One region of the Priestia sp. P5 genome, then DNA from elsewhere that is predicted to be linked to it. Evidence: riboswitches for the same ligand, from Rfam matches in the RefSeq annotation. Region 1 holds a riboswitch; the other holds the start of a gene.

Evidence for each region. A riboswitch is a leader RNA that binds a small molecule or an ion and turns the genes downstream of it on or off. The one in region 1 is predicted to bind cyclic di-AMP.
Region 2: linked by a shared signal. The riboswitch ahead of MMB69_RS04335 (dicarboxylate/amino acid:cation symporter) and the one ahead of kdpF (K(+)-transporting ATPase subunit F) in region 1 are both predicted to bind cyclic di-AMP.

The regions. Positions count from the first base shown of each region.
Region 1 covers NZ_JAKWFJ010000001.1:1,653,615-1,670,279, forward strand. The annotation lists gene MMB69_RS09110 (DinB family protein) at 1-438, opposite strand, end outside; gene MMB69_RS09115 (AbrB/MazE/SpoVT family DNA-binding domain-containing protein) at 559-834, opposite strand; gene rpsN (30S ribosomal protein S14) at 1,247-1,516, shown strand; gene MMB69_RS09125 (N-acetylmuramoyl-L-alanine amidase family protein) at 1,546-3,069, opposite strand; gene MMB69_RS09130 (GrpB family protein) at 3,630-4,163, shown strand; gene MMB69_RS09135 (DUF4397 domain-containing protein) at 4,198-4,878, opposite strand; gene MMB69_RS09140 (hypothetical protein) at 4,994-5,431, opposite strand; gene nfsA (oxygen-insensitive NADPH nitroreductase) at 5,524-6,261, opposite strand; gene MMB69_RS09150 (putative quinol monooxygenase) at 6,291-6,575, opposite strand; gene MMB69_RS09155 (ArsR/SmtB family transcription factor) at 6,780-7,094, shown strand; gene MMB69_RS09160 (CHY zinc finger protein) at 7,114-7,449, opposite strand; gene MMB69_RS09165 (undecaprenyldiphospho-muramoylpentapeptide beta-N-acetylglucosaminyltransferase) at 7,627-8,694, shown strand; cyclic di-AMP (ydaO/yuaA leader) riboswitch at 8,854-8,996, shown strand; gene MMB69_RS09170 (hypothetical protein) at 9,069-9,206, shown strand; cyclic di-AMP (ydaO/yuaA leader) riboswitch at 9,222-9,362, shown strand; gene kdpF (K(+)-transporting ATPase subunit F) at 9,741-9,821, shown strand; gene kdpA (potassium-transporting ATPase subunit KdpA) at 9,846-11,507, shown strand; gene kdpB (potassium-transporting ATPase subunit KdpB) at 11,529-13,604, shown strand; gene kdpC (potassium-transporting ATPase subunit KdpC) at 13,618-14,184, shown strand; gene kdpDN (KdpD-like non-kinase potassium sensor) at 14,238-15,380, shown strand; gene MMB69_RS09195 (CBS domain-containing protein) at 15,416-15,850, shown strand; gene lepB (signal peptidase I) at 16,105-16,659, shown strand.
Region 2 covers NZ_JAKWFJ010000001.1:838,077-854,741, reverse strand. The annotation lists gene MMB69_RS04350 (3-oxoacid CoA-transferase subunit B) at 1-299, opposite strand, end outside; gene MMB69_RS04345 (CoA transferase subunit A) at 284-985, opposite strand; gene MMB69_RS04340 (aspartate aminotransferase family protein) at 986-2,335, opposite strand; gene MMB69_RS04335 (dicarboxylate/amino acid:cation symporter) at 2,444-3,679, opposite strand; cyclic di-AMP (ydaO/yuaA leader) riboswitch at 3,859-4,013, opposite strand; gene MMB69_RS04330 (NAD(P)/FAD-dependent oxidoreductase) at 4,621-6,090, opposite strand; gene MMB69_RS04325 (ATP-binding protein) at 6,308-7,708, opposite strand; gene MMB69_RS04320 (YjcZ family sporulation protein) at 7,862-8,047, opposite strand; gene MMB69_RS04315 (hypothetical protein) at 8,135-8,560, opposite strand; gene MMB69_RS04310 (hypothetical protein) at 8,550-8,711, opposite strand; gene MMB69_RS04305 (DUF4397 domain-containing protein) at 8,926-9,681, shown strand; gene MMB69_RS04300 (YpmS family protein) at 9,712-10,284, opposite strand; gene MMB69_RS04295 (SGNH/GDSL hydrolase family protein) at 10,297-11,181, opposite strand; gene MMB69_RS04290 (SCO family protein) at 11,418-11,996, opposite strand; gene MMB69_RS04285 (ATP-binding protein) at 12,021-13,637, opposite strand; gene MMB69_RS04280 (DegV family protein) at 13,788-14,630, opposite strand; gene MMB69_RS04275 (DUF2535 family protein) at 14,800-15,051, opposite strand; gene ilvA (threonine ammonia-lyase IlvA) at 15,213-16,484, opposite strand.

The DNA.
Region 1 (16,665 bases):
AAGATCTGTATGACCCATCTCACGTACGTAGACGTATAAATTTCCTTTATGATGAATTTCATGATCAATGGCCATTTGTAAAAGTTGTCTTCCGGGAAGCTTTCTTCCAAACGCTGCAGTTGCGTCAATGGTCTTGTTTAAATCATCTTCACTTAGTGAACGTAATACGTCTACTGTTTTTTGGGTATATTCAGCTGAAAGATCTGATAATGACTTACCGCTAAAATCAGCTTTTTGACCAAGTGGAGATAAATCACCGGATTTTACCACTGATGCAAATGCATAAAAGGATGTTAAAATATGCGTAGATAAGTCAAAAGCGGACATAGATGTCGGGGCAGGCTTGTATTCGTAGTGACCTGCTTCAATTTTGTTGATTAATTCATTAGTTACGTTTCGATGTGCTAAAAAGTGATGGGTCATTTGTTCAACTGTCATGATAAAAGGCTCCTTTATTATGTATTCGCTTCTGAGTATAGCATTTGAAAATCAGAAAGCGAAGAAAAAACTTTATCAATAAGAAAAACAGCTGCATATGAGCAGCTGCTTTTCTTATTATTAGAAATTACGTTGTTTTAACTCTTCAAGCAATAACTCCATACCTTCGCGGCTTAAAGTTAATTTGCCATCTGCGATTGTTACGTTGTCAGAAGATACTTCGCCAGTAATCGCACAAGCACCGTTCGGCTCATATTTCTTTAAAATAATTCGATCTGTTTCGACAAAAATTTCAACAGGATCTTTTACATCTATTTCAAGAACACGTCTTAACTCTTTAGGAATTACGATACGACCTAAATCATCTACTTTTCTTACAATACCAGTCGATTTCATTTTTAATCACCTTTACTTTTATATTTTATTGAGTACGCAAAATATTATTTTTGGAATTTCTAAGATGATTATATACTAGATAACCGCTAAATTTGTCGAAGTTATTAATATGTAAATGAACTGTAATATTATTGAAATATTATCTGTAAATACAAATCCTCCTACAATATGGAATATTTAGGGCTCTTTGTATGATATAGGAGATGAAGGAATTAATTACATTTGACATACAATTTTATTTATGTTTATGCAGCAGCCTGGGGGGAGGCTACATGTGAATGTGGAAGCAAATAAGTTGAAAGAATGAAGAGAATATGATTAGATTAAAGGAGTAACTTGCTCAAAATAATTAAATCGTAATGATTACGTATTTCAAATAAAAAAGTAATAAATCGAAAGGATGACAAAGAATTTGGCTAAAAAATCAAAAGTTGTAAAAGAACAAAAGCGTCAAGAGATGGTAGCGAAGTATGCGCAATTGCGCCAAGAGCTGAAGGAAAAAGGAGATTACGAAGCGTTAAAAAAATTGCCTAGAGATTCTTCGCCAACGCGCTTAAATAATCGCTGCCGCGTTACTGGTCGTCCGAGAGGCTACCTTAGAAAATTTGAAATGTCACGCATCGCTTTTAGGGAATTAGCCTACAAAGGGCAAATTCCAGGTGTTAAAAAAGCAAGCTGGTAGTATAAAAGCCCTCATAATGAGGGCTTTTATTATTTATTAGCTGCAAAATATCGAGCAATTCCTTGGTAAATACCTGTAGATATTTGCTGCTGATACGCGTTAGAAGAAACAATTTGCTCATCGTGAGCATTTGATAAAAAGCCTAATTCAAGAAGTACAGCCCGCTGGTTGTTTTCTCGAGTAACATAATAATCTCCAAAACGAACCCCCATATCCTTCATAGAAGGCGCGTTTTCAGCCATGCTTTCTTGAATGTATTTTGCTAATTCTTTATCTTTGGATTCACTGTAATAAAATGATGCGATGCCGTTTGCAGAAGATGCAGTAGAAGCGTTATAGTGAATGCTGATAAATGCATCTGCATGCTTTGCTTCACTAACGTTCACTCGTCCGCTTAGTGAGATAAAAGTATCGTTTGAACGCGTCATAAATACATTTGCTCCAGCATTAGCTAAGCGGCTTGCCACAAGTTTTGCTGTTGTTAACGCTAAACTTTTCTCAATCGATGACTTGCCTGAAGTGCCAGGATCATATCCGCCGTGCCCAGCGTCTACTACAATAATTTTATCTTTTAAAGCAGCAGAAGGAGAAGGCAAACTAGCTGAAGGTGTAGAACCAGCCGCAGCTGTTAACCCTTTTGATACCCATGCTGTTTGACTCGCAGAGTATTGAATTTGCACCCAGTCATTCGTTTCATTTACTTTTTTGAATCTTTCACCTGCTCTTGCTACACGAATGATTCCCGCATTTAAGCTCGGCTGACTTCGCAAATTTGAAGCTTTTGTAATTTGAATAGACTGGGCTGTTTGTGAAGACTGTCCGGAATCTGCTTGTAAATACTGACTTGCTACCCAGCCCGTTTGGCCATTTGCCGTTTTAATCTGTGCCCACGACCCGCTTTCTTTTACTACCGTTACTTTGGAACCTCGCGATAAGTTCGTCACGATAGACGCGCTTGTGCTTGCTGAAGAACGAACGTTCAATGAACTGGCATTAACGGTCGCTGACTTGGCTGACGTAGAACCTGAATCATTAGTCGGCGTAGAAGAATCCGAGCCTGCTTGTAAGTACTGACTTGCCACCCAGCCCGTTTGGCCGCTTGCCGTTTTAATCTGTGCCCACGATCCGCTGACTTTTACCACCGTTACTTTGGAACCTCGCGGTAAGTTCGTCACGATGGACGCGCTTGTGCTTGCAGAAGACCGAACGTTTAATGAGCTGGCATTAACGATCGCTGACTTCGATGTTGAATTTTCGGTAGACGTACTGTTTGTTTGCGTTTTATTTATGTATTGAGATGAAATCCAAGCGTCTTTACCGTTATAGGTAATTTTAGCCCATCCTTTGCTTTCATCTACTATATTAACGGTGTTTCCCTTCGTTATTTTTCCAACGATAGCACCGCTTGTACTAGGCGTTGCACGTACATTTAACGATGTAGCAGTTACTTTGGCCGATTCAGCTGCATCTGCATCAATTGAATGCAAAAAAAGCAATGAAGAGCTTAAAAGAACAGAAGAAACGGCTGTGTACATGACATGTTTTTTATTCATTTTTTCCTCCTTGCAAATTACAAATTTCAACATAAGGTTATTGGTATACAAAGCATATATCGGCAAATAGTCCAAAATTTTGAGTGAAATCTACTATTATCTCATAATACCGATATTATCCATCATACTATATGTCGAAATTCAATTGTATAATGAATTTGAACTATCTGCCATCCTTGACTATAAAATTTTACATTAATGTAAAATATAATTATATTAAAGGTGGAATTTAGCGATATTAAAGACCTTTAATCCTTTGTTCATCTGCATTTTGAGGATATGTCTTCTACTAGCAAAAACGTAAAATAGTATAAAACAGCTGAGTGTGAATATGATAGAGGAAAAATAGAAAATAAAAGCGTATCTATCTTTTGAAGGAGGAAACATCCACAATTATGAAACATGTAGAATAAAAATAACAAAAATATATAAAATAATACAAAGCCTGTCTATAGGGGTGTAAAGCTCTTAGCATAAACTAAAAGTAAATAGTTAGAAAATTCTTTCTTTTTACTTTAAAACATGGTACAGTATAAAAAAGTGAAAGGGTGGAAACTGATATGCGAAAGATTGTTCAGTATGAAACAAAGTGGTCGCTTTTGTATCAAATGGAAAAAGAAGCGTTGCTTAATACACTAAAAGACTTTTCAGTAGACATCGAACATATTGGAAGCACGTCCGTTCCAGGATTGGCAGGTTCACCAATCGTTGATATTTTAATCGGAGTCAAACGTGAAGAAGACATAAATGAAGTGCGCGCTATATTAAAAAATAAATCCCACGTATATGTAGCGGAAAAAGAGATGTTTGTCTTATTAAAAGAAGGCGTTCCAGCTGCACACTACCCTCCAATTATGACAGCTAAAAATGCCCGTAAGCTCATTCCGCATGATGCTAGAAGAAGTCATGTGTACGTAACGGTCAGTGAATCACCTTACTGGAATGAACGAATTAATTTCAGGGAGCAGTTACGCTCGAGCGAACGTGCTAGAAAAAAATATGAAGGTATGAAATACGAGCTTTCAAAACGATTGTGGAACGATATTTCTACCTATGAGTACAAAAAAGAAGAATTTATTCAGCGCAGTCTATAAAAAACGTCATTTCAATTGAAATGACGTTTTTTAATTAATTATCTTGTAAAACAATGGTCTCAAGCTTGTCAGCAGTATTTACTGCGAGAACCGTATAGTTTTTACCGCTTTGAAGATTTGTTCCAGGAAGACTTAGTACTTCTTTTCCATCTGCTGTGGAAACAGATAAATCATACGAACCCGGATTTACTACTTGATAACCTGAAATGCTTTTAAAAGACAGATCTTTAAATAAAGGAGCAGCACCTTTAGGACCTACGTTTACCGCAGGAGCATCAGGAGATAAATGAGCAACACGTAAGCTTGCTTTTCCATCCATTCCTTGCTTATTATTCGTGAAAGCCTGTAGTTCAAGGTTTTCTGCTTTATTTACAGCGGCCACTGTATACGATTTTCCACCGTCTACAACAAGGGTAGCTTCAATGATGGAATCTTTTGTTCCTTTTGTCTTCGCTTCGTATACTTCTACTTTATGAGAACCAGCTGACAAAGGCAGGGAGTTGGAGACATCTTTAAACTTTGCTCCTTCTACTAAAGCTTTGTCATCCACAAAAATGTCTACAGCAGGAGCATCCGGTGAAGCATGAACGATGCGAACTTCTGCATTTTGAGCTGTTCGCTCATCTGCAGCAGGAGGTGTTTCAGCGGCAAATACTAACATGCGGCTAAGTGCCAAGAAGGCAATTACTGCTACCATTACGAATAGTCGTTTCATCAAGTATCACTCCTTTTTTAGTATACACAGCTTTATGTAAAGAGAAGGACTGTGCAGTTGTTAGCGTATACTAAATAAAATCAACTATTCGTTTGTTTGTTAACTTTTGATGTGTTTACTGAGATTTCTGACGAAAAAATCGAAGAATAGCCAAAATATTGTACAGAGCTGTTAAGAGCCATGTCAGTAAAAAGCCTAGGCCAAGCCCAATATTGGCATCTATATACGTATGCGTGAATTCATCATATACGACGTAGGAAAGAGGAGCAATCGACAATAAAAATAGAAGAAGAAACAAAAGCGTTTTCCATTTGTTTAAAGTGAAGGTTAAATAAAAGAAAAGGAAAGCAGCGAACAATAGAAGACCGTCTCGAATAGCCCAAGGTAAAACGCCGATATGTGGATTAGCGAGAAGAAAAGTCGGGACAATTGAAAGGAGGAAAAGGAGAGAAAGTAAAGTCACGTGAAGAGTGTGCTTTTTTGTAACAGCCGGCACCAATAAAAACGCTGCGGTTGCACTTAAAAGAAAATTACAAATTAAAATAAACTCCATATCAACACCTCATTTATTGAGTATTACTTTTAGTCTATTCAGCACGCTGTTAAAGTAGATAAAAAAGCTGCGATGTTCATCGCAGCTTTTGGTTATTCGAATTTAAATCCTTGTTTTTCAAGCATCGCTCGAACTTCTGGATAATAAATGGTTTTATAAATAGCTGATACAGTTTGTGACCAGTTGCGGTCATCTGCATCATTTGTTCTGTTTTTCATATACTCTGCCATTTCAGCATCATAGTCTTGAATCAATGACTTTAAGTCGTGATTATAGCTTTCACGATGGTGCACGGCCGCTTGTGGCAATCGAGGCTTTTTCGCAGAACGATCTGCCGGATGTCCAACCACAAGACCGCTTACTGGAAATACGTATTCCGGTAGATCCAGCAGTTCAATGACTTCTAGCGGCTTTCTGCGAATTCCTCCGATTGGGACTGTACCTAAACCGAGTGATTCGGCTGCAACTGTTGCTGCTTCTAACGAAATTCCAGCATCGGTTGCTCCGACTAAAATTGACTCAAGCCCATCAGTTACGCCAAGAGGAGCATCGTTAAGCTCAGCTGCAATCTTAGCACGATTAAAATCTGCGCAAAAGATTAAGAATAGAGGAGCTTGGTCAATCCACGCTTGGTTGCCGGCAAGCTCTGAAAGTTTTTTCTTCTTTTCTTTATCTTGGACGCTAATAATAGTAACTTGCTGTCCATTAATAGAAGAAGCGGCTGACTGAGCAGATTGGATAATCGTATCTAAATGCTCGTCGCTTACTGCTTCGTCTGTATACTGACGGATAGAACGGTGATCTTGAATTGTACGAATTGCTTCATTCATGATGCGTCATCCTTTCAAAGAAGTTATTCTTAGCCTTGTAATGTTTTTACATCTAAAGGTGCTACAAGTACGCCAGTTTGAGCAAATGCTACAAAACTTTGGAAGTGAGCTGATTTATTGTGTGCTTGAATTGCTTCTTCGCTTTTCCACTCTTCAATCATCATAAATGTGTTAGGTGTAAAAGCATCTTCAAATAGTTGATAGTTGCTGTTTCCTTCTTCTTGTAAAGAATGCTTAATTAGTTCTTGTACGTTTTCTAAAAATTCTTCTCTTTTTGCTGGGTTAACTTTCATTGAAGCTTGTAAATGAATCATGGGTGATTCCTCCTTTAATAATGATGGTGCTTTATATTATTTGTTTTGTTTTTGATCTTTCATTCAATTTATGATTAAAATGAAGATAAGTTCGAATATCATCGAACAATGAAACTATAACACCAATTAAATAACAGTGCAAGGAGTTTAGTTCGAAAGTTATCGAACATTGATACACAAAAGAAGCTGTGTTATATTTTAAGCATGAGAAAACCTTATCAACCACCGAAATCTGAAATTAAATTAACGCCTATTTTACACGCGTTGAGTGATCCTAACCGGCTGCGAATTGTACAGTGTTTAGCGACAAGAAAGGAGCAGACCTGTTCGTATTATCAAAAATTAAATGTATCAAAATCAACGCTATCACATCATATTAAAGTACTTCGCGAAGCTGGAATTATCAAACTACGTATAGAAGGTACGCAGCACTATTATTCCTTGCGTTTAGAAGAACTTGAGGACTTGTTCCCAGGTCTGCTTCCTTCCATTTTAAATATAGATGAGCAGTTATTTTAAAAGCTGAACGACGTTTTGTTCAGCTTTTTTGTTCAAAATAAATGTGTCCATGCAGGCTGCATCCGGGATTAAAAGAAGAACGACAGTGAGGGCAAGTCGAGTTACAGGTTAAATATTCATGAATTGATAGCTCATGTTTACATACTCCGCAAAGAATAGCTTTTTCATTAAACATAGCTTTTGGCCACGTTTTAATATCATGATCAGCATGTCCGTTATGACATTGATAGCATGGATAATATGTATTACAGCAATAAAATTTTATTGCAATAATATCTTTATCCGTACGGTAGTGCATGCAGCGCGTTTCGGAATCCACCGTATCACCTTTTACTACAGGTGCAGATTTGTTCATTATCATCACTCCCTATGAAAAGTATAGCATGCTTTTATACGCCTTATCATACATATGTAAAAAGAAAAATGCTATAATAAAACCATCGTTTTACATGTCAGATTGCATGCTAAAAAGATCAGATAAAAATTGATGTCAAAACAGATCAATTAAGTGAAGTAAAGAGAGGAAGAAAAAATGAGTAAGCAAGTTATCGTTTTTACCGGAGGCGGAACAGCTGGACACGTAACACCAAACATTGCCATTATGAAAGAATTAGACAGTGAAAAATGGGATATCCATTATGTCGGTTCTCACAATGGTATCGAGAAAGAATTAATTACAAAATTAAACGTTCCATATCATGCAATTTCAAGCGGAAAGCTGCGTCGCTACGTAGATATGGAAAATGTAAAAGATGTATTTCGAGTAGCAAAAGGAGTTGGCGATGCACGTCGCGTGCTGAAAAAACTAAAGCCTTCTCTTGTGTTTTCAAAAGGCGGTTTTGTCACAGTTCCTGTTGTAATGGCTGCTAAATCGCTAAACATTCCCGTGTTCATTCATGAAAGTGATTTAACACCGGGACTGGCAAATAAAATTGCGCAGAAATTTGCCACTAAAATTTTTACTTCTTTTGATGAAGCGGCAAACTATTTTCCAAAAGAAAAAGTGCAGGTTGTTGGTTCACCTATTCGAAAAGAATTATTTAGCGGAAGCGCAGCGAACGGGGAAAGCTGGCTTCGCTTTTATGATAAGCGCCCAATTTTAACGATTATGGGCGGAAGTTTAGGAGCACGCCGCATCAATGAAATTGTTCGAGAATCCTTGCCTGAACTGCAAAAGAAATTTCAAATTGTACACCTGTGCGGAAAAGGCAATATTGATACAAGCCTTGAAAAAGAGTCGGGCTACCGTCAGTTAGAATACGTAAATGAACAGCTTCCGGATGTTCTAGCAGCAACTGATTATGTGATTACACGCGGCGGATCCAATGCCATTTTTGAGTTTTTAGCTCTTCATAAACCGATGATGATTATTCCTTTATCAAAAGCACAAAGTCGCGGAGATCAAATTTTAAATGCACAATCCTTTAAGAAAAAAGGCTACTGTATGGTTGTAGAAGAAGAACAGTTAACAAAAGAGCTGTTTTTGCGTGAAGTAAATGAGCTTCAGCAGCAGGCAAGTACGATGAAGCGTACAATGCGTGAAGCAACAAAAACGGATGCCATTTCAATTCTTGTAAATGAAATTGAGAAAATGAGCTAAAAAAAGCGTTCTTATCGAGGAGATAAGAACGCTTTTTTTTCTTTGAATCTATTATTTTAAAATAATGAATAAACAGCAAAAAATAAAGCTTTTAAAATTTCAAAAAATGTTGTTGACAGTAAAATTTAACAGGAGTAAGATTACTCTCATGAAACGTTCCACAGTGAAACGCTGAGTCTTTCCTGAAAGAGAGGGAAAGAGCGGAGGACCCAATTATTAGGGGTGAATCTCATAATTGAGTAGGGTTACTTTCTTGACCCGAACCCGTCAGCTAACTTCGTAAGCGTTAAGAGAGAGGATGGTGTAATGGTGGTCGTTTTCTATAACAGCGGATAGCGCGTTCCTTTCAAAATATAGGTGAAAGGAGCGTCAAGATGCATATATCTAAGCAAATGATTCAAATGATTGAATATCGAGCAATATGCGATCAGCAATCTTTTGATCTAGCAAACCGCTATTTGTCTACGTTAGCTAATCAAAGTATTAAACGCAGCAGTAAAAAACATAATTAAGCCTAAAAATTAAATAACAAATATACGCTTAATCAATTATGAGCGGGGGACCCAATATTTTGTACGTATGTACTAGGGGTGAATCTCTTAACTGAGTAGGGTTACTTCCATAACCCGAATCCGACAGCTAACTCCGTAAGCGTTTTGGGAGTAAAAAAATTCGTGTCGATCACGGCTTATTTGTCGTGCATTAAACCGCGGAAGAGGACTCTCTTCTGCGGTTTTTTTAATGAAAAAAATAGGAGAGCAGGTTATGTCTGCACCGTAAAGAGGATATAGTAGGGCTTTTAAAACGAGATCAACAATACGTGAGGAATAAACAATCAAAAATAACCTTTCGCAGCTAGCTCACTTGGGCGTGATGCTTTACGCACAGAAACAGTCACTACACTTAATCATTGGTGGTAAGAAACAGTTAGGAGGGAGCAACTTGGATATGATCATGCTTGGAACGCTTGCCATATTAACAGCTGCTATGTACGGAATTATTTGCTGGTCGTCTCATGTAGTAGACGAAAGAGAGGAGAAGTGAACATGTCGTTCATTTTGTTAGGTATTTCAGTTCTCGTTTTAATTTATTTAGTATATGTACTGTTAAATCCAGAACAATTTTAATAAGCGGAGGAATAAAACGTGGGGATTTTTCTACTATCAGTTGCGCTGCTGCTTGTTTTTGTAGCGCTTATTGCAAAGCCCGTAGGTATTTATATAGCGAATGTGTTTTCAAACGATAAAAACACTAGCTTGATAGGGAAGATAGAATCGGTGATGTTTAAAGCGGCAGGAATTAAAGGGCATAATCAGACGTGGAAGCAATATGCACTTGCTCTCGTTTTGGCGAATACGTTTATGATTTTTGTGGTGTATCTTATCTTCCGGTTTCAAGGGGTACTGCCGCTTAACCCAAGCCACATCAAAGGAATGGATCCGGCCCTTGCTTTTAACACGGCCATTAGTTTTATGACAAATACGAACTTGCAGCACTACAGCGGTGAATCAGGTTTGTCTTATTTCTCGCAGATGGCCGCCGTTGTATTTATGATGTTTGCTGCACCAGCAACGGCACTTGCAGTAGCAATCGCTTTTATTCGTGGGTTGGCAGGGAAGGAAATGGGAAACTTTTTTGTTGATTTTGTGAAATCAATTACGCGTGTTTTACTTCCTATCGCTTTTATAACAGGCATTTTATTTGCGTTTTTAGGTGTTCCTCAAACGTTAAGCGGAACGGTGACTGCCCATACATTAGAAGGGGCAACACAGCAAATAGCAAGGGGACCAGTTGCTTCTTTTCTTTCAATCAAAGAGCTAGGCAACAACGGAGGAGGGTTTTTTGGTGTCAATTCGGCTCATCCATTTGAAAATCCTAACGCGTTGAGCAATGTATTACAAATTGTCCTTATGCTTTTATTGCCAACCGCACTTCCTTTTACGTACGGAAAAATGATCGGACAGCGTAAGCAAGGTCGCATCTTGTTTGTAGCGATGAGTATGCTGTTTATCGTTATCTTAAGCACAGCGTTTGTAACAGAGTGGGGCGGTAACCCTAGACTTGATGCTTTTCATCTAAATGAAGCGAGCGGTTATATGGAAGGAAAAGAAGTCCGGTTTGGTGTCGGTATGTCAACTCTGTACGCCATCGTGACGACAGCAAGTGAAACAGGCGCGGTTAACGCGATGCACGATACTCTTACGCCTCTTACCGGGTTGTTAACGCTTGGAAATATGATGTTAAATACTGTATTTGGCGGTGTCGGAGCAGGATTTATGAATGTCATGATGTACGTCATCATCGCCGTATTTTTATCAGGTTTAATGGTTGGAAGAACCCCGGAATACGTAGGTAAAAAAATTGAAGGAAAAGAAATGAAGCTAATCGCCGTGACGCTTATTCTGCAGCCGCTGTTAATTTTAGGGGGAACCGCCGTAGCGCTCACTACTCATTTAGGAATAGAAGGTATATCAAACCCAGGCTTTCACGGCTTAAGTCAGGCACTGTATGAATTTACATCGTCAGCAGCAAACAATGGATCTGGTTTTGAAGGACTCGGTGACGCAACGCCGTTTTGGAACATTTCTACGGGAATTGTTATGTATATTGGACGTTACTTCGGACTAATTACGATGCTGGCGGTATCAAGCTCACTAGCATCTAAGCAGCTTGTTCCTGAAACACCGGGGACATTTAAAACGGATACGTCTTTATTTAGCGGCATTTTAATTGGAACTACCGTTATTGTAGGGGCACTTACGTTTTTCCCAGTGCTTGTACTTGGGCCGGTTGCTGAGTATTTGACACTGTAATTAAGAAAGCGGAGGATTATAATGAATAAACGGAATTTTACGAATAATCTTGAATTTGATCGTAACAGTCACATTCAAGGTGCTGTAGATAAACAAACTTCATCGATTTTTATTCAATCAGTAAAGCAGGCTTTTATCAAGCTAAGTCCAAGAACGATGATAAAAAACCCTATCATGTTCGTAGTAGAAATCGGATTTGTTATTACGCTTTTTTTAGCTGTTGTTCCAGACCTTTTCGGAGAAAGCACAGTAAGCGCAGGCTTTAATATTGCCGTATCCCTCGTGTTATTTTTCACAATTGTTTTTGCTAATTTTGCAGAAGCATTAGCAGAAGGCCGAGGAAAAGCACAGGCAAACTCATTAAAGCAATCGAAAGGTGACATTACAGCTAATAAACTTCAAAACGGGCAAATAATACAAGTATCGGCATCGCAACTAAAAAAAGGAGATATCGTCGTCGTTTCACAAGGCGAAATGATTCCTGGAGATGGAGAAATCATTAAAGGACTGGCATCTGTTGATGAATCGGCCATTACCGGTGAATCGGCACCTGTTATGAAAGAAGCAGGCGGGGATTTTAACTCTGTAACTGGAGGTACAAGAGTTGTCAGCGATGAAATTACAGTTAAAATTACGTGTGAACAAGGTGAATCGTTTTTAGATAAAATGATTTCGCTTGTTGAAGGAGCAGAGCGTCAAAAAACGCCAAATGAAATTGCGCTAAATACGGTTTTAACAAGTCTGACGATTATTTTCTTATTAGTTGTTGTGACGCTTCCTGTATTTACAAACTACTTACATTTTCAGCTCGACACGGCTATTTTAATTTCACTGCTCGTCTGCCTCATTCCTACGACGATTGGAGGATTATTGTCAGCCATTGGAATTGCTGGGATGGATCGAGTTACGCAGTTTAACGTGATTGCCATGTCAGGAAAAGCAGTAGAAGCAGCTGGTGACATCAACACAATTATTTTAGATAAAACCGGCACCATTACGTTTGGAAACCGAATGGCTCATCAATTAACGACTGTAGAAGGCACAGACGAACGTGAACTTTACAAATGGGCGTTTGTTTCTTCTCTTTACGACGAAACACCAGAAGGGCGCTCAGTTGTTGATTTTATTCAAAACCGTATGGGAGTAGAAGATCTTAGAAAAACGCAGGGAACGTTTGTAGAATTCAAAGCTGAAACGCGAATGAGCGGCATTGACCTACAGAATGTATCTGTACGGAAAGGGGCAGTGGACGCCGTCACGGCATGGGTAGAGTCAAATGGCGGGAAGATTCCCTCTGATTTGCAGCAAAAAGCAAACGAAATTGCAGGAGCTGGTGGCACGCCGCTTGCCGTCGCCGCTGATGATAAAATTTACGGCTTGATTTATTTAAAAGACACGGTAAAACCAGGAATGAAAGAACGCTTTGATGAACTTCGTAAAATGGGCATTAAAACAGTCATGTGTACAGGAGATAATCCATTAACCGCAGCAACCATTGCAAAAGAAGCTGGAGTAGATGAATTTATTGCGGAATGCAAGCCAGAAGACAAGATTCAAGTGATTAAATATGAACAGCAGCAAGGAAAGCTAGTTGCCATGACAGGTGACGGGACAAACGATGCCCCTGCACTTGCTCAGGCTGATGTTGGCTTAGCAATGAACAGCGGAACCTCAGCAGCTAAAGAAGCAGCAAATATGGTGGATTTAGATTCCGATCCCACAAAAATTATTGAAGTCGTTTCGATTGGAAAACAGCTATTAATGACAAGGGGTGCCTTAACTACATTCAGCATCGCAAACGATGTTGCTAAATATTTTGCCATTATTCCAGCGATGTTTACCTTGGCGATTCCGCAAATGGAAGCTCTTAACGTAATGAAGCTGAATTCACCTCTATCTGCCGTATTGTCAGCGCTTATTTTTAATGCGGTCATTATCCCGCTGTTAATTCCCTTAGCCATGAAGGGAATTGCGTATAAGCCGATGAGTTCTAACGCCCTGCTGCGAAAAAATTTGTTCATTTACGGATTAGGCGGGGTATTGGTTCCCTTCATTGGGATTAAAGCAATTGACTTACTACTTTCATTTGTAATGTAGAGGAGAAGAAACGATGATACAAACAGAACGAACGGGAAGCATTATTGTTCGCTTAACAATTATGATGATAATTCTTTGTGGTCTTATTTATCCTGTTGTGATGACAGGCATTGCTCAGACGGCTGTTCCAAATAAAGCAAACGGCAGCTTAATCTATTCAAACAAGCATCAAGTTATCGGTTCTAAGCTGATAGGGCAGCAGTTTACGAGCAATGCATTTTTTCATGGCAGAGTCTCTAGTATCGATTATAACGGGGCAGGATCTGGGTCGTTGAATTTAGCACCTTCAAATAAAGATCTTACGAATCGTATCGAAAGATCAGTAGCGGCGTGGAAAAAAGAAAACGAGTTACCAAAAGGCGGAATTCCAATTGATGCCGTCACAAATTCGGCTTCTGGACTCGATCCGGATATTACGCCACAAGCTGCATATGCACAAGTAGAGCGCGTAGCAAAAACAGCGCATATTAACACCAACACGCTAAAAGAGCTGATCAAAGAACACACTCAGCAAGGAGCTTTTGGTGCAAAACGAGTAAATGTAGTAGAGCTAAATTTAGCTGTTCAACGAGAGCGCTAATTACATGCACTCGCTTCATGTATTGAAGCGAGTGTGATAAAGGGGCCTGAACAATGAAAGAAAAAGAAGCTCATCCATACTTTCGAAGAAAAACTCCGGAAGAACTATTGCGTGAACTTCATGATCAGAAGCGCGGAAAGCTTAAACTCTACATCGGTGCGGCGCCGGGAGTAGGAAAGACGTATAAAATGCTTCAAGATGCGCACGATTTAGTCAAAGAAGGCGTAGATGTCGTAGTTGGATATGTAGAAGCACACGGCAGGAATGAGACTGAGGCGATGATTGGAAATCTAGAAGTAATCCAAAAAGAAACTATTTTTTATAAAGGAAAAGAATTACAAGAGCTTGATTTGCTGGCGATTGTAAGAAGGCGGCCAAAAGTTGTAATTATCGATGAACTCGCTCATACAAATGTGCCGACAAGCCGCCATAAAAAACGTTTTGAAGATGTTTCTTACCTGCTCAACCAAGGTGTTTCAGTCATGTCAGCAATGAATATTCAGCATATGGAAAGCGTGCACGATCTCGTATATGCTGTTACCCAGGTAAAAGTTCGTGAAACAGTGCCAGATTTATTTATCCAGCAAGCAGATGAAATTCAGCTTGTCGATGTTACGCCAGAACAGCTGCAAAAGCGTCTTCGTGAAGGCAAAATATACGAAGTTCATAAAATTGAACAAAGCCTGCAGTCTTTTTTTAAGCTCGCAAATCTCCATGCCCTTCGTGAATTAACGCTTAGAGAAATAGCGGATGAAGTGGACGGTAAGCTCATTCATTCCCATGAAATTGGCGTAACAGGTATTTGCGAACGTATTTTAGTATGCATTCAATACAGTGAAACAGCTGAAAAATTGATTCGAAGAGGCTGGAGAATGGCAAACCGATTGAAAGCAGATTTGCTGCTGCTCCATGTTTTTACAGGCGAGCAAACAGAAAGGCAAAAAGCCCAAATCAAACAGTGGCAGGAATTTGCTGATCGCTTTCACGCATCGCTAATTGTTGAAGAAGCTAAAAAGCAAAAACCAGCTGCAGTGATTGTGAACGTAGCCAAGCAGTATCGCGTTACTCAAATCTTACTAGGGCAATCAGCGAGGACAAGGTGGGAAGAGATTCGAAAAGGGTCTATTGTGAATACGATTATGAGACAGACTCATAACATCGACATTCATATTGTTTCAGATTCAGCAAAGCAATAACAATAAAATGGATGTATAATAAAAGGAGAATATGAGTGAATATTGCGTTCTTTTTACTCCCCAAAAAAGAAGTCGTTACCCTGTCGACACGGTCAACTGTCCGTCAAGCATTGGAGAAAATGGAGTATCATCGCTACTCTTCTGTACCGCTCATTAACCAAAAAGGAGAATATGTAGGGACTTTGGCAGAAGGAGACTTGCTATGGAAAATAAAAAGCCTAGAACATATAGAACTCCATGAGCTGGAACACCTGCGAATTGAAGAGGTCCCAAGGCATCGCGATTATGAACCTATCACCATTAATGACGAAATGGAAAGTATTTTGTCACGCGCGGCGGAACAAAATTTTGTACCAGTTGTAGATGATCAAAACATTTTTATTGGGCTCGTGCGGCGAAGAGAGATTATAGAGTATTGCATCTCTCAACTTTTTATACGTGGAGAAGCGCCTTTAAATGTGAAGATTTAGTTAAGTTTACGTAAAAAACATAATTTTTACATAAAAGGTAGTCTCTTTTTATATAATTAATGTTATAATAAGAGATGTAAAGACGAAACTTGCGTAATGTAAGCCTCTAACATTTGTTAGAGGTTCTTTTTTTACATAACATAAAACATTTGATTTCAGTTCTTTCTACGGTTAAGTTAGAATAAGTGTTAAAGTAAGAGGTTTCTTGCTTTTTTACATAAGAAAAGTGAGCTGTACAAAGGAGACAAAGTATATTGACTACGGAAAAAACAAAAAGCGATCAATTACGCAGCATATTCAAAACTATTATCTTCGCTATCGCTCTAGTATTTATGATTCGCGCATTTTTATTTTCTCCGTATATTGTAGAAGGCGCTTCAATGAACCCAACGCTGCATAACGGAGAGCGTTTGTTTGTGAATAAACTGTCGTATTCGCTCCATGATATTCGCCGCGGAGATATTGTGATTATTAAAGATGAGGCTAAGAATAAGCATTATGTAAAAAGAGTAATCGGTCTGCCAGGTGAAAAAATCGAAATGAAAAAAGATCAGCTTTATATTGATGATAAAAAAGTAAGTGAACCTTATTTAAAAACGAATCGTCAAATTGCCAACAACATGGATATGGAGCTAACAGGAGATTTTGAACCCGTTCAAATACCTAAAAACGAAGTATTTGTAATGGGTGATAACCGTCTGTACAGTATGGATAGCCGCAACGGTCTAGGTCTTATTGATGAAAAACGGATTGTCGGAAAAAGCGAATTTGTATTTTACCCCGTCAAAAAAATAAGAAAAACGACGTAAAAAGAA
Region 2 (16,665 bases), 820 kb from region 1:
ACGTATCCTTTTCGAATCATCGCGAAGGCTGTAGCACTATCACAGTATGAAGCCCCTTGAACGGTAGTTGTTGGATAGCCTGCTGCATTGCAGACATTCTCATCTTCTTCACCTAAAGGAGGCGAAGATCCTAAACCTAAAATTCCGTTTTCAGCATGAAACATCACATGAACAGCGCTTGGTACATAATTAGGAATAAGAGAAGGAATGCCAATCCCTAAATTAACAATCATGCCGTTTTTGATTTCAGCCGCAGCACGTTTTGCAATACGATGACGAATATCTATTCCCAAACCCATTTCCAATTCACTCCTTTTGAAGGGACAATATAATCCACAAATACACCTGACGTCATCACGTTCTCTGGGTCAATGTCGCCAAGAGGAACGATTTCATCCACTTCAACAATAGTGATACGACCTGCCATAGCCATTAATGGATTAGTGTTTCGAGCGCTTTTATCATAAAGCAAGTTGCCGAATGGATCTGCTTTTTTTGCATATACAAAAGCCACATCGGCTGTGAGTGGTTTTTCAACTAAAAATGTCTTGCCGTCTACTTCCACTTTTTCTTTTCCAAATTGAATAATGTCATTTTCAATTCCTACATCAATCAGTACTCCTCCGAGTCCAACTCCTCCCGCTCGAATCCGTTCAGCAAGCGTTCCTTGAGGAGAAAACTCAACTTTCAGCTTCTCTTCTGTCATCAGCGTTCCAGCTACTGGGTTCGATCCAATGTGAGAAGCGATCAGTTTTTGAATTCTTCCTTGGCTTACCAATTTTCCCGCACCAATATGGGGAAAGCCTGAATCATTACAAATCAATGTAAAATTTGATTTTCCGCTTTCGATAAGGCCGTCAATAAGAGAAGGCGGACTGCCTACTCCTCCAAACCCTCCTATCATCAGCGTAGCAGCATGATCCACGTATTCAATCGCTTGTTCCACAGTTGTAATCTTTTGAAATGAGTTTTCGACCTTTGTCACTTATTTCACCTCATTTCCCTGTTTTTCATTTTGCACTTCATGTAATGTTTTCGAAAGCAGATCGACCGCTTCATCAAGTTGACGATGAGTAATCGTAAACGGTGGCGCAATAATAATACCGTCTCCTTCGACTCCGTCTGTTCCTGCTTGCGAAGGATAAAGGAGAAGACCATTTTTTTGGGCTTTACTTATTACGCGTGCCGTCATATTTTCCGATGATGAAAAAGGCTCCTTCGTTTTTGGATTTTGCACAAGCTCAAGACCAACTAATAAGCCTTTGCCACGTATATCACCAATGATAGGGTAAAGAAGTTGAAGCTTCTTCAATTTCCCTACTAAGTAGTCTCCTTTCACCGCTGCTTCTTGAACAAGATCATGCTTTTCAATATAGGTTAAAACAGCTATCCCTACAGCTGATGACAACGGATTAGCGCTTAGCGTATGTCCGCTCATAATTAATTTGGATCCGTTCATAATAGGTTCAATCGTTTTGCTGCTAGCCAACGTAACGGCTATTGGTGTATATCCTGCTCCCACTCCTTTTCCAAGCGTCATGATGTCTGGTTTAACTCCCCAGTGCTCATACGCAAACATCACGCCTGTACGCCCAACTCCCGTCATGACTTCATCCGCAATCCATAAAACATCATATTTATCGCAAATTTCTCTTATCACTTCATAATAGCCGGGAGGAGGTGTAAGGGCTGCTCCGGCTGCTCCTACAATGGGCTCTGTAATAAAAGCAGCAATATGTTCAGGGCCGGTTCGTTTGATAACTGTTTCCAATTCGTGTGCACAAGCAAGATTACAGGATGGATAGGTTTGCTGAAACGGACATCGATAGCAATAAGGAGGTGAAACCGAAGGATAATCTTCAAGCAAAGACGAGAAGCGTTTTCGTCTTCCAACGTGCCCTGACATAGACAGAGCTCCTATGGTAATACCGTGATAGCTCATCCAGCGTGACAAAACCTTCGTTTTGGTTGGCTTTCCTTGCTCTTGAAAATGCTGAATTGCCGTTTTCATAGCCGTTTCAGTCGCTTCTGTCCCGCTGTTAACAAAAAAACTCCACTGGAAATGATTGCTGCTTAATTCACATAGTTTCTTAGCTAAGGCTTCTGTTGGATCACTTGTAAACTGCGACCGATATACAAACGCAACTTTCTGTGCCTGATCGGTCATCGCATCAATAATTTCTTTTACGCCGTGTCCGATACTTGCTGTAACTGCCCCTGACGAAGCATCTATGTACCTTTTTCCATCTTGGTCGTACAAATAAATTCCTTTTCCATATGAAATAACTGGGTAGTCATCGTCGAGCAGCGGCTTTATCACATGGGTCTTATTCATTTCCGCACTCTCCTTTCAAACACATACTCTTATTAAACTGTATGCTGAAAAGAAGAGTTTCTTGCCAATAAAAAAAGCCCTAGCATATAGCTAGAGCTTTTGCGCTTATTAAGCCGATTGCGTTACAGATTTATCCATACGCTTTGCTTCTGACTCAGCCACAATAACGGCACACGCAGCGTCTCCCGTAATATTTACAGATGTACGAAGCATATCAAGCAAGCGATCAATTCCGATAATCAATCCGATACCTGCTACAGGCAGGCCAACCGAACTCAGTACCATTGCTAGCATAATGAGACCAACTCCCGGCACACCTGCTGTACCAATACTAGCAAGCACCGCTGTCAATACAACCGTCACAAGAGCCCCCAGCGATAGGTCAACGCCGTATACTTGTGCAATAAAAATAGTCGCTACACCTTGCATAATTGCCGTTCCATCCATGTTAATGGTAGCACCTAACGGCTGAACAAAACTGCTGATGGACTCCGGGACACGAAGATTTTTCTGTGCCACATTCATTGAAATCGGAAGCGTTGCATTACTGCTTGATGTACTGAAGCCAACTGTCATCGCAGGAGCAAAACCTTTAAAAAATTCAATTGGGTTGCGTCTGGCCATAAGAGCGACAGTTCCACCATACGTTACGATTGAATGGATGAACAGCGCGAGCACGACTACAATCATGTATAGACCCATCGCTTTAATTGCCTCCCAGCCTTGACTTCCAACCGCTGTTGCAAGAAGACCAAATGTTCCGTAAGGAGCAAACTTCATCACTAGATTTACAAGGTACATCATTAATTCATTGCCTTGCTCTAGTAAATTGTAAAGCCCTTTTGTTTTACTTCCAAGCATCGTAATACCAAAACCGATAAAGATAGAGAAAACGATAAGTTGAAGCATATTCCCTTCAGCCATCGCTTGAATTGGATTGACTGGAATCATATTTAAGAATGTCTCTCCAACCGGCGGTGCTTTTTCGGCTTCAAAAGAAGCGTTTTTTGTATCAAAAGATCCAAACGTACCCGGTTTAATTGCATAAGCTAAAATTAAACCGATAATAATCGCAACGGTTGTTGTAACTAGGAAGTAGGAAACTGTTTTAGCCCCGATTCTTCCTAGTTTTTTAGGATCTCCTAAACCTGCTACACCTAAAGTGATCGAGAAAAACACAATTGGTACAACAAGCATTTTAATTAAGCTTAAGAAAATTTGGCCAAGCGGTGTAAACAAGTACTTGTCCAGCGGAGCAAAAGCACTTGGAGCAAAAGCATTAATCAACACTCCTACAACAGCACCAGCAATTAGCGCGATAATAATTTTTGTCGATAGCTTCATAGATTTACCTCCCGTAAATAAATTATATTAGAATGATTCTAACTACCATACTTATTTTACCATGCATTGAGAACGATAACACTCAAAATATACAATATATTAAAAATTTTCAGATTAATAGTTTAGGAATATTTTAGCTATACAAAAAACCATGAGAATATCATGGTTTCATAGACCTGTTATTCCCTCACTGAATGCTTACGGAGTTAGCTGTCGGATTCGGGTACGTGAGTTACCCCACTTGATTCATTCAAGATTCACCCCAAGTACATTACGCACAAATATGGGTCCCCCGTTCTCTTATAAAACAAAAGAGATTAAGCAAATAATTTTTTTAAATGTTTTTTCATGATAATAATTGTTACTTTAATTAAAATTCATTTTATATGATCCTGTCAACTTTTTATTCAAAAATAATGCAGTATTTTATCATAAAAAGTTGAGAATTGTTGTATTTTAAAATATTCACATCATATTCTAATAAAACACAAACACTTATTTAACAAGACTTACAATCTAATAGATAAAAAATTAACTCAAAAAATAGTTTGTGAAGTGAACTTTCTTCTCATTAAATTCCATTCATAAATTTGCATAATTATTCTAACGTACGCGTACTTTGCTGCTTCCATAAATATTTTACTCATCAAAAAAACAACTCTTTCCAACTGTTGATTTTATCCTTATTGTACTGCTTGATATAAACTCCCTAAAATTTCACTGACTTTATTGATAGAAAGAAATGGACATTATCAATTCGCCTTATTCTATTTAATTCTGCTCACGATAGACGTACGGATTCCGTAATTTTTTTAAAAAAAGAGCGGGTAATTATCATATAAAACTATCGGAGTTTGAGCGGTACAAGTTCTTTGCTTTTTACTTATTCGCTCTCATTATTTAACACATATAAAAAAAGAGGCCGTGACGGCCTCTTTTTCTTATACAGTAACAGGTTCAGAACTTGCTTTGCGATTCTTTAATTTTTCAACAATGTCACGCGCTACCCACACACCGCACGCACTTGCCTGCGCGAGTCCTCGCGTAATACCAGCTCCGTCTCCTCCCACGTATAAACCAGAGATTTCAGTTTCAAACTTATCGTTTAGCTTTGGACGAGCTGAATAAAATTTCGCTTCTACACCGTAAAACAGCGTATGTTCAGAAGCTAAACCAGGCGTTACATGATCCAGTGCTTCTGTCATTTCAATTAAGCTTTTCATCGTATTGTAAGGAAGCACTAAGCCCAAGTCACCCGGTACAGCTTCTTTTAACGTTGGTTCTAAAAAGCCTTCTTTAATTCGATTCGCTGTTGAACGACGGCCCTTTAGAATATCTCCATACTTTTGAACAACTAAGCCCCCGTTTGACAGCATATTAGCTAACCTTGATACTTCGTGCGCATATTCGTTTGGTTGATCAAATGGATCCGAAAATTTATGAGAAACAAGCAGCGCAAAGTTCGTATTTTGACTTCCAAGCTTCGGATCTTTGTATGCGTGTCCATTTGCTAACATAATACCTGAATGATTCTCTACTACCACATGTCCTGAAGGATTGCTGCAGAACGTTCTGACTCTTGTACCTACAGACGTATTGTAAATGAATTTCCCTTCGTACAAGTGCTTGTTGATTTCTTCCATAACAACGTTGGATGTTTCTACTCGAACGCCGATGTCCACTTGATTGTTAATCATTTTTAAACGGCGTTTTTTTAGTAAGTCGCTCATCCACTTCGAGCCGTCTCGACCTGGTGAAACAACCACTTTATCAGCCGTAATTCTTTCACCGTTTTTCAATTCAATACCGCGCACGATATGCTGACCGTCTTCTTTTTCTGTTATTAAATCGGCTACTTCCGTTTTATACTGCATATCAATTTTTTCTTTTAAGTATTCATAAATGCTTTTTAAAATTTCTAAATTTTGCTCTGTTCCTAAATGACGCACCTGGGCACGCAATAGCTTTAAACCTGCTGCGTATCCGCGTTTTTCAATTTCACGAACTTTATCAGTTAACGGATCCGTAATCGTATCGGTTGCTCCGTGTTTTAAATTAATTTCATCCACATATTTAATTAAATCTACCACCTGTGATTCAGACAGATAATCCGTCATCCAGCCTCCAAATTCACTTGTGATATTAAATTTCCCGTCTGAATATGCGCCGGCTCCACCAAAACCATTTGTGATAGAACAAGCAGGCAAACAGCCAGCAAACTCTTTTTTGCCAACCGCAGGCGGACATTTTTCAATTTTTTTCTGAAGAATCGGACAATTACGTCGATAGATATCGTGTCCTTTATCGATTAATAAAATAGTTGCTTCCGGTAATTTTAACGTTAACTCATAGCAAGTAAAAATCCCAGCGGGTCCTGCCCCTACCACAATAACATCATAATTTGAGTTCATTGTACATTCTCCCATCATCTTTTTTCTTTGGGTAAAAGATAAAAGTCATTGACCGAATTTTCTTTTTTTATTATCATTCGGTTATTTTCTAGCCATTTGATAATATATCAAAAACAAATCCTTTAGTCAACAATATATACGAACATTAAAATAAAAATATAAAAAAACATTCGTTTTTATTCCAGTCAAATAAAAACCAGTGAACGAATAGCAAGCGCTATGAAATGTTCACTGGTTCTTTAATATACGGAAGAGCAATTTCTACTTTTGTTCCTACTCCTACTTTACTCGCAAATGAAATATGCCCTTGATGCTGTTCGATTATTCGGTAGCTAATCATTAAGCCTAGCCCCGTTCCTGTTTGTTTAGTAGAATAAAACGGTTCACCTAGCCGGGCTAAAGATTGCTCATCAATTCCACAGCCTTCATCCTCGATAATGACCATGCCGTATTCATTTCTTTTCTCAACGGTGACTTTAACTGTACCTTTGCTCATTGACTCAAGCGCATTTTGAATTAAATTAATAAAAACTTGTTTAAGCGCATTTTCTTCACAAAAGATTGTAATCTCATCACTAATTTCATTAATAATACGACAGTTTTTATAATTGGCGTGTGTATCTAATAATAATGTCACGTGACGGATGATTTGATTGAGACTTTTTGGGTGGTATGAATTTTCAATTTTAGGCTTGGCCAGCGTTAAAAATTCTTGAATAATGGATTCGACGCGATTCAATTCTTCAAGCATAATATCATTGTATTCTTCGTTATACTGTTTTGATGCTTTTAACAGCTGAATAAACCCTTTAATCGCCGTCATTGGATTACGAATTTCATGTGCTACTCCTGCCGCTAACTTGCTCACCATTGTAAGCTTTTCAGATTTGCTTGCCATTTCATCATATTTTTTCCGATCCGTTACGTCGCGAATAATATACTGAATGGCATCCTGTCCTTCAAACTTAATTTTGGTTGCCGAAGATTCAATAATGACGACTCCTTTTTTAGTCAATAGTTTCACATCAACACGTGGCCTCACGGACATTCCATTCATCAGCTGAACCATTCGTTCTTTTACGATTTCTAAATGTTCGGGATGAATAAAATGAAGCCAAGGACGCCCGATATACTCTTCTTTTTTCTCGCCGCCAAGAAGTTTAACACCAGCGGGATTCAAATATTGAATTCTGCCTTCTCTTGTTACAATAAATGCATCTTGGCTTTGCTGGACAAACTGCTTATATTGCTTCATTTTCCGAATGACTTCCTCTTGCTTTTGAATACTTGAGGAAAACTCTTTCCACTGAACAACTAAGAGCGGAATATCCCCTTCCGTGCGCTGAATATGGATGTGCATCGGAAACTGCTGATCTACTTTTTTCTTAAGTAAAACAACTTCTTCCTCTTGCTTTCTTAACGCTTCCACTTCATGCTTTTCAATAAAAAAGCGATTTGGCTCTTCAAATACATTACAGGAAAGAAGTCGTTCCTCCGTCGTTTTAAAAAGGTGGCAGCACGCTTCATTTAAAATTTGGATATCTCCATCCATATTCATTACGAGCATTGGTGTAAATGACATTGAAAATAGCTGTTGAAATACTTTTTCCTTTTCCATATATTCACCTTCGCTTATTGAGTTACTAGCTATAGTATAATATGGTAAATGTTGATTTGGCAAAATTTTTTTATTATTTAAACAATTTATATGTAAGTTTGTCCTTTTCCATCTGTTATAAAAAGCTCGCACATGCGAGCAAATGAGGGCTAATCAGCAAAAACAAGTACAGCCAATGATGATTAATAAAATAAATAGCACAACAATTAATGCAAATGACTGGCCCGTTCCACAATGATGATAACCGCCAATTGGATAGCTAATTGGATAGTGGCAAGTATCATATAGGTGGTGATAGCCTCCGTGATGGCATGGGTCGTAACAATCGTAGTTATACATAGCAATCTCTCCTCTTGTTTTTTTCATTTCGTACACTGTACTTTATATGCGTTAGTTGATTGTCCTGTATGTGCATTCGCCCATTTTTTACTTTCTCTTACGCCATATTCGCCTTTTGGGCTGCAACGTATACGAAAACAATAAAAGTAAAATACTTCCCATCACCAGTAACGTAGTAAAATCTTTCATAAACTCAATAATGAACCCTATATACGGGAGATGGTATGCGTAGCTTCCAATTACTTTAGAAGAAGCAGGCAAAGAATCTCTTTGAGCTGTAACTAGTACATCAAGCTCTTGATTATGGGCCAGTACAAGTTCATTCTTTGAAGAAGATGATTCGTCTCCAAAGACAACTATATCTCCGCGATGCAGGTGGTGATAATCCGTTTCTTGAACGGTCACAGTGAAACCAAATAGGCTTGGAACTGTACTAACAAATAAAAATGTAAAGCAAATTGCATAAAGAACAAGTACATATCGAAACGCAGAAAACATACATTTATTGATCATAGGTAATCAGCTCAATTCGCTCGGTTACTTTATTTAGCGCGGGGGTAATGTGAATAAATGAAGTAGAGCGCTCTGTAAATTGAATTAAAAGTAGCAGCAGTAAAAAACTTAACATAATTAACCGTAGCATCCGAGCATAAAAATCGCGCATGCTCTCACTCCTTTTTTCTATACTAAATTCGGTCGTACAATAAGCCTTCAGTCAATAATTTAATTCAGTATATGCACATAGAGGGCATTTGGCTCATTGTTTCTCCTTGGAGGTCTCGGGAGTGATCAGTGATCGGCATAAATTATGAGTTTTAGCATATGTTTGGTTACGTATGGAAATGTTTTTATACTCCGACAATAAGGGAGCTGAACATATGGCTAATTATTCCTTTGATCAATATATTAAAAAAGCAATAAAATACGATTTTCTAGCTAACTACTATAAGTATAGTGATCCATCTAAGCATATTCATTATTATCAAAAGCATTTGTACTATATCCAGCAGGCCATCTTAACTTCTTCTGAAAATACGAATTTACGCGTAAATCCGCCGCAAATTCGTATACTTCATGCTTCTCCAGATTCTCCATCTGTAGATATTTATATTAACAACAAACGAGTGATTCGCAACTTAACTTATAAACAAGAAACAGATTATATTGAACTACAAGAACCTGGAAGATATACAATTTCTATTTATCCCGCTGGAGAAACGGGAAGACCTGTTTTAACGGAATCATTTACATTTGAAGGAAACCAAAATTACACGGTAGCGGCGGTAGATGAGCTAAACAAGCTTGATTTATTATTTATCTATGACAATACGGATGTACCAAGTGGAGAAACAAAACTTCGGTTTGTGCACCTTTCTCCTGATGCTCCTGCTGTGGATATTGCCGCTAGAGGCGGAGACGTCATTTTTTCTGGAGTGCAGTTTAAAGAAGTCACAAAATATTTGCCTTTGTCCCCCATGCATGTTCAACTTAGCGTACGCATAGCAGGAACCAAAAATGTAGTACTCGAAATCCCGGCACTGAACCTTCGTCCGAATCGAACATATACGGTATATGCCGTCGGATTTGCTAAGAACCGTCCTGCATTAGAAGCGCTGATTTCCCAAGATCGTTAACAAAAAAACCTTCCAAATTGGAAGGTTTTTTTATTCACTGCGCGAAATTAAACGTACGCGAATATCATCATTTTTCAAATCAAACTTTTGTACTTTTACAGCAAAATCACTCTCTAACTTCATCTGCTGTAACGCTACGTATACTGATTCATTCTTTGGATCGATCGTTACCCATTCTGGTAGCGCAAAGTTATTATTTACGTATCGAAGCACTGTGCGGACAGGAAGCTGCAGCTTTCCAACAGAAAGCGACTGCTGTTCAAGCACAATATCTCCATTTTTTTGTACGATTGGATCAAATGTCATTCGAATATTAATATCATCGCCGAATACTTGAATCGTACCGTCTACTCTTACTACATCGGTAAGAGTAATTTTGTAGTTAAGCGGCTGATTCTTAAATTCTTTTTTTAAATATTTATCAATCAGTACATTTAAGTCCGCTTTTTTAGCCAAAATAGTTAATTCTGCGTCTCCTTCTACTTTTTCAGAGGGAGTTGGATTGGCCTTGTCAACCGGTTGAAAAATAAACGCAATAATAAGGATAGCCCCTAGAACATTAATCCCTAATAACGCGATAAATAGGGTTTTCCACTTCTTCATATAACAATCTCCTTACTCGTTCCCACTCTCTTTCGTGTTTTTCTCTTTTTCATCAGATGTAACTTTTTCTGCTGTTTCCTTTTTCTGGTCTCCAACGAGAGGATCTTCTTCCTCCATTGATTTACTAATGCGCTCAGCCATTAGTTTGTACCCTTTTTTATTAGGGTGAAACTCGTCTTTCCCTAATAAATTTACGTCAGAATCATAAAAAATATCATCAATTTTTACATAACTTACATTATCATATTGAGAAGCAATTTTCTCGCTTGCCGCATTCCATTCATTAATAACAACATTAATTTCTTTCACATCACTTAACGATTTAAAGAATGGATTATAAAAACCAATTAAATAAATATGAGCATTAGGATTAAGCTTACGTATACGTGAAAACACGTCATTTAGACGTTTTTCATATTTTGACTGCTGTGATTCAAACGTCTTAATTGAGATATTGTAAAAGTAATCTCTTACCACTTTCATCACGTCATTGCCGCCAATCGTCAAGAAAACGATGTCTGCTCTTGATACTTCAGCTGCTACTCCCGGCTGATTTAACCTCGCTAATAGCTGATCCGTCCGGTTTCCTCTTTTACCTAAATTCTCTGTTCGTACATTTTGCACTTCATTTTGTTTAGAAAGGTATTTAGTTAAGTATGGTACATAACCGCCTTTTTTAGACTCATCTCCTACTCCTTCTGTTAATGAGTCGCCAATGGCTACAATATCTAAATCTACAGGAAAAAAGCCTTTCGGAATATGCTTTTTAGGTGTTAAATCCACTTCTTTCTGAACGGCTTCTTCTTTATTGTCCGTTGGCAAAAAAGTCGTCGTCGAACAGCTCGCTAACACCACCGCACTCATACTGCTTATCACTATACTTTTCCATTTTCTCATCATAACACCTACTAACTATGCTGTATTCTCGCTGTCACAAGCAATACTGCTTACCGCTCTGAATAACTATATCTTTATATCTTATCATACTATGTCAAGTTGATATTTTACTACGTTTCTTATATATAGTATATGTAAAAAAAAGGATAAGCATGTTTCTTTCATAAAAATATCCGCTAACACATCCCTGTAAAGATAGCTGTGTTTGGCGGATAGATTTGACGGATTTATAGCTCTTACTGAAGGGTTTTGATATCTTTTAACATATCTTCATAAGGAGGATCAGTCACTCCCTGATAAGATTTTTGAACGACTCCATCTTTGTCAATTAGAAAAAAATCCGTACCGTGAATAACCTGCGGATTTTCTTGCGGCTTTTTCACAATCGTTTTAAATTGGTCTAGCGCAAACTTTTCAATTTCCGCTTGTTTATAACCCGTTAAGAAATCCCAATTCGAAAAATCAGCGCCAAATTTAGTCGCATAGCCCTTCATTTTCTGCGGAGTATCCACTTCAGGGTCTACGCTAAATGACACAAAGCGAACGTCCAGCCCTTCATCCTTGGCCATTTTTTGTAATTTAGCCATATGAGCCGTCATTGGGGGACATACGGTTTCGCAGCTTGTGAAGATAAAGTTAGCTACCCAAACGTTCCCTTTCAGCTGACTTAGCCCTACTTTCTTTTGATCTTGGTTAACATAAGAAAAAGAGTCCATCTTCCAATTAAGCGGATTTTCTATTTTGGAACCACAGGCTGTTAACATCATACAACTAATGAGCAGTAAAAAAAACAATTTATAAGACCAGCTTTTCATATGTTCCTCCTGCACGGTTAAAGTTTAGTCATAGCTAGGGAAAATCAAGGTAAACGTTGAACCTTTTCCTGGTATGCTTTCCACTTCAATTCTTCCATTCATTTGTTCGACCAGTTGATAAGACACCATCAGACCAATCCCTGTTCCTTTTTCTTTTAAAGAATAAAACGCTGTTCCCAGCCGGTTCACTTGTTCACTGGTCATGCCTATACCAGTATCTTCAATTTGAATATGTACATGCCCTTCTCGCTTGTAAAGCCCTACTCGAAGCGTTCCACCATTTCTCATGGCTTCAATTCCATTTTTCATAATATTAAGCAGAACTTGATTCAATTCGTTTCGGCTGCCGCGAACATACATCTCTTCTTTTGCGTCTAATTCTATGAGTATATTGTTTGTTAACAAAGCATAAGAAGATAATAAGTCTACCAAGCTTGTAATACACTCCAAGCAGTTAATAAAACGATGCTGATGAACATCCGGCTTGGCTAAAGATAAATAATCATGAATAATCGCTTCCGCTCTGTCCATTTCGTTAATCATAAGATGAATGTAACTTAATTCAGTGTTTGAAAGCTTTGTATTATCTTGAAACAGCTGCAAAAACCCTTTTACCACCGTCATAGGATTTCGAATTTCATGCGCTACAGAAGCAGCTAATTGACCAATTGCATTCATTTTCTCTGCTCGCTGCAATTCCTTTTGCATCCTCGTTTTTTCCATAATAACTTCTAATTCATCAATCGCTTTAGCAATTCCATCTTTTGAATGACTGAAATTCGTTTCTACGTTCAGCTGTTCTTTTGTTGCTGACACTTGTTGAAAAAGCTGCTGAAGCCGCTCGGTCATTTCATTAAATCTTGTGTGTACATTCCCTAACTCAGAATCATCTTCGTGTGTCAGCTTCACATCAAATTTCCCTTGACTCACCGCTTGAATTCCTTCTATTAATTCCCCAAGGGGCGACATTAATCGCCTTAGTCCCCAATCTTGAATCACAATAATGAAGGTAAACAGAAGCGTAAACGCAACGACCAAAGACACAATTAAACGTTTTTGATAGATATAGATAGCGCTTGCATCTATATCTACACCAAGAATAGCCACAACTTTTCCAGAGCTGTTTGTAATAGGCGATAAAACGGTGATCCACGTCCCGAATTCGTCTTTGTATGTAGATGTTACGATATTCTTCTTTTCTTGTTCTGCTTCCTTAAATGATTTGTAAAATTCTTCTCCCCCATAATAAATCATGGACGGCTCTAGCGATTGCTTAATTTTCTTATTCGCTGTTACGATAATCTTATTTCCATGCGACTTGAATTTTTCGGTCGTCATAATATATCCCTGCAAGTACGACGGATGCAATTCATAAATCTTTCTGAACTGCTTTTCTAGATCGTCTTTTTCAGGAATCGGCCCGTTCCTTGAATCCACTGCTGCTATTACGTCTTGTTTAGATAAAGACTCCCTCCATAAATCGGCCATAATTAACACATGCTGCGTTAACGTCTCTTTTGCCATTTTTTTTTGAACTTGATAGCTAATGGCTAAAGAAATGACTCCAAGGGCAACTACAATTAAAGTAGAAAATAAAACCGTTTTGTTAAACACACTCAAATTTCGAATATATTTTTTCATCGGTATACTCCGGATTCAAAAGAATAGTAACCAGCACAGCATTCGCTGGTAGAAAGTTGATTCTATTATATCACACGTTCGTCCACTTCTCTTTCTCCTTTTTCCAAAAAAGAGAAAGCCAAAAAAGTGACTTGCAAAAAGCAACTCACTTTATTCAGCAAAATACATAAAACCAATTGCACCAATACCCGTATGCGTCGAGATAATAGGCGTCGTATCTTCAATCGAAAATTGCGTATAGCCTCTTGCCTTCACGATTGATTCTTTTAACTTAGAAGCGAGCCCAAGTCCATCTGCATGTACAAGCCCTACTCCTTTAATACTTTTTCCTTCTGTATGCTCTTCGAACTGCTTCGTTAAAAACTTAACAATTTGAGAATGGCTGCGCACTTTAGCAACAGGAGTATATACTCCGTCAGCTAGGGAAGCAATCGGCTTAATATTTAAAAGAGAACCGATTAACCCTTTTCCACGTCCAATACGTCCACCTTTAACCAAATTTTCAAGCGTATCGACCACAACAAAAAGGTTTGTATTTTGTCGCACCTCTTCCAAACGCGCTACAATTTCTTCTACAGTATGCCCCTTTTCAATCATTTTCACCGCTTCAAAGACTTGAAACGAAAGAGCTTTTGTAATATACATAGAATCTACAACGGTAATGTTCCCTTCTACCATTTGAGCCGCGCTTTCAGCTGCTCGAACAGTTCCGCTCATTCCCCCAGTCATATGAATCGAAATGACGTCATACCCTTCACTAACTAATCGTTCATATACTTCAACAAAAGAACCAATAGCCGGCTGAGAGCTTTTTGGTAATTCTTTTGAATTTTTCATTTTTTCAATAAAATCTGTCGGCGTTAATTCCACGCGATCTAAATACGTTTCATTATCAATGTTAATACATAAAGGTATCATCTCAATACCGTACTTTTCAGCTTCTTCCAACGTTAAATCAATTGTTGAATCCGTTACCACTTTAATTTTCGCCATGTGTTCACCCCTATAAGATGCATTGCAGACTAGTATAACATGAACACTTACAACAATATAGTTATAATAGAATGCAAGTTTTGCTAATTCGTAAAACGCATGTTCAACCTTTTATATAAACAAAAAAAGTTGACTCTGCTGAAATATTCAGAAAAGTCAACTTTTACGTTTATGCATTATGTTTTAATACATGAGACTTAAAGAGCTGTTCGTAATCTTTCCATTTCAACACGCGTTTTAAATATTCTTTAAACGAGTAGGTTTGCTTCGGAACTGATTCGTTCGTGATTTGTTTAATAAATAAATCAAGTTTTGCAGATAACATGAACCGAAACGTGCTATTTTCCTCTAAAACTGGAATTTCAGTAATTTTTACTTTTTGACCACTGACATGTTTAAATTCAAGGCTTTTTAATAGCAAGGCGATCAACCCTCTTTTTACCCGTTTATTTTATTATAATGCTTGAGGCACTTTCTGTCTTGATAAAATAAAAAGAAAACACAAATTTTTTAAAAAATAAAAATGCTTCATCAACTTATTCGACAGTTGATGAAGCATTCCTTTTTAAAATGACCTTCTATTTAAATAAATAAGTGAAACAAGTTGCTTTCTTTATTAATTTCTGTGTAAGGGAATCCTTTTTTATCCATACGATTAATCAGTGGATAGTAATCTTCTTTATGCTTAAGCTCGATTCCCACAAGTGCTGGTCCGCTGTCTTTGTTATTCTTTTTCGTATACTCAAAGCGCGAAATATCGTCCGTCGGTCCAAGCACTTCGTCTAGAAATTCACGAAGAGCTCCTGCGCGCTGAGGAAAATTAACGATAAAATAATGCTGTAATCCTTCATAAATCATCGAACGTTCTTTGATTTCTTGCATACGTCCAATGTCATTGTTTCCTCCGCTGATGACGCAAACAACCGTTTTCCCTTTAATTTGCTCACGGTATGAGTCAAGAGCAGCAATCGAAAGAGCTCCTGCTGGTTCTGCTACAATCGCATTTTCATTGTATAAAGATAAAATGGTTGTACAAACCTTGCCTTCAGGAACAACTACAATATCGTCCACAAGCTCTTTACTGATGTCATACGGAAGCGTTCCAACTGTTTTAACAGCTGCTCCGTCTACAAATGGATCGATTGCCGGTAGCGTCACTACATTTCCATTTGCTAAAGATGTCTGCATGCCAGGCGCGCCTGCTGGTTCTACCCCAATCACAGCTGTTTGAGGCGAGATGCTTTTTACGTATGTGCCGACACCGGAAATTAATCCGCCCCCGCCGATACCCGCAAATACGTAGTCAATTTCATCTTCACAGTCATTGAACATTTCAACGGCTACTGTACCCTGTCCTGCAATAACGTCTACATCATTAAATGGGTGAATAAATGTTCGATGTTCCTCTTCACTGCATGCAATAGCTTGTTCATAAGAATCATCAAACGTATCTCCGATTAGTACGACCTTTACGTTATCTTTGCCTAAAAATTTCACTTGATTAATTTTTTGGCGCGGTGTTGTGCTCGGCATAAAGATTTTACCATCGATATTTAAATGACGGCACGCATATGCTACACCTTGTGCGTGGTTTCCTGCACTTGCACAGGCAATTCCATTTTCTAATTCTTCTGGGGATAATTTTTTGATTCGATTGTACGCACCGCGAATTTTAAATGAGCGCACCACCTGTAAATCCTCCCGTTTTAAATAGATATTACATTCATATCGTTCAGACAAAACGTCATTACGCTGTAGTGGTGTATGCACAACAACATCTTTAATCAATTGATTTGCAATCATGATGTCCTCTAAATGTACGTGTTTTGTTCGATTATCTACTTGTTGTTTCATAACCAACTTCCTTCCTCTTCTACCATTATTAATTTGTACATTATATCACAAAAAATTTAGAAAAATCATTATTTTTCATTAATAATAACTAAAAAAACTTTTCCAACTATTTTACTGTCCACATACTTTACATATGTTTAGCAAACGCTAAATAGACTTACAAAATTGCCCATACTTTCTG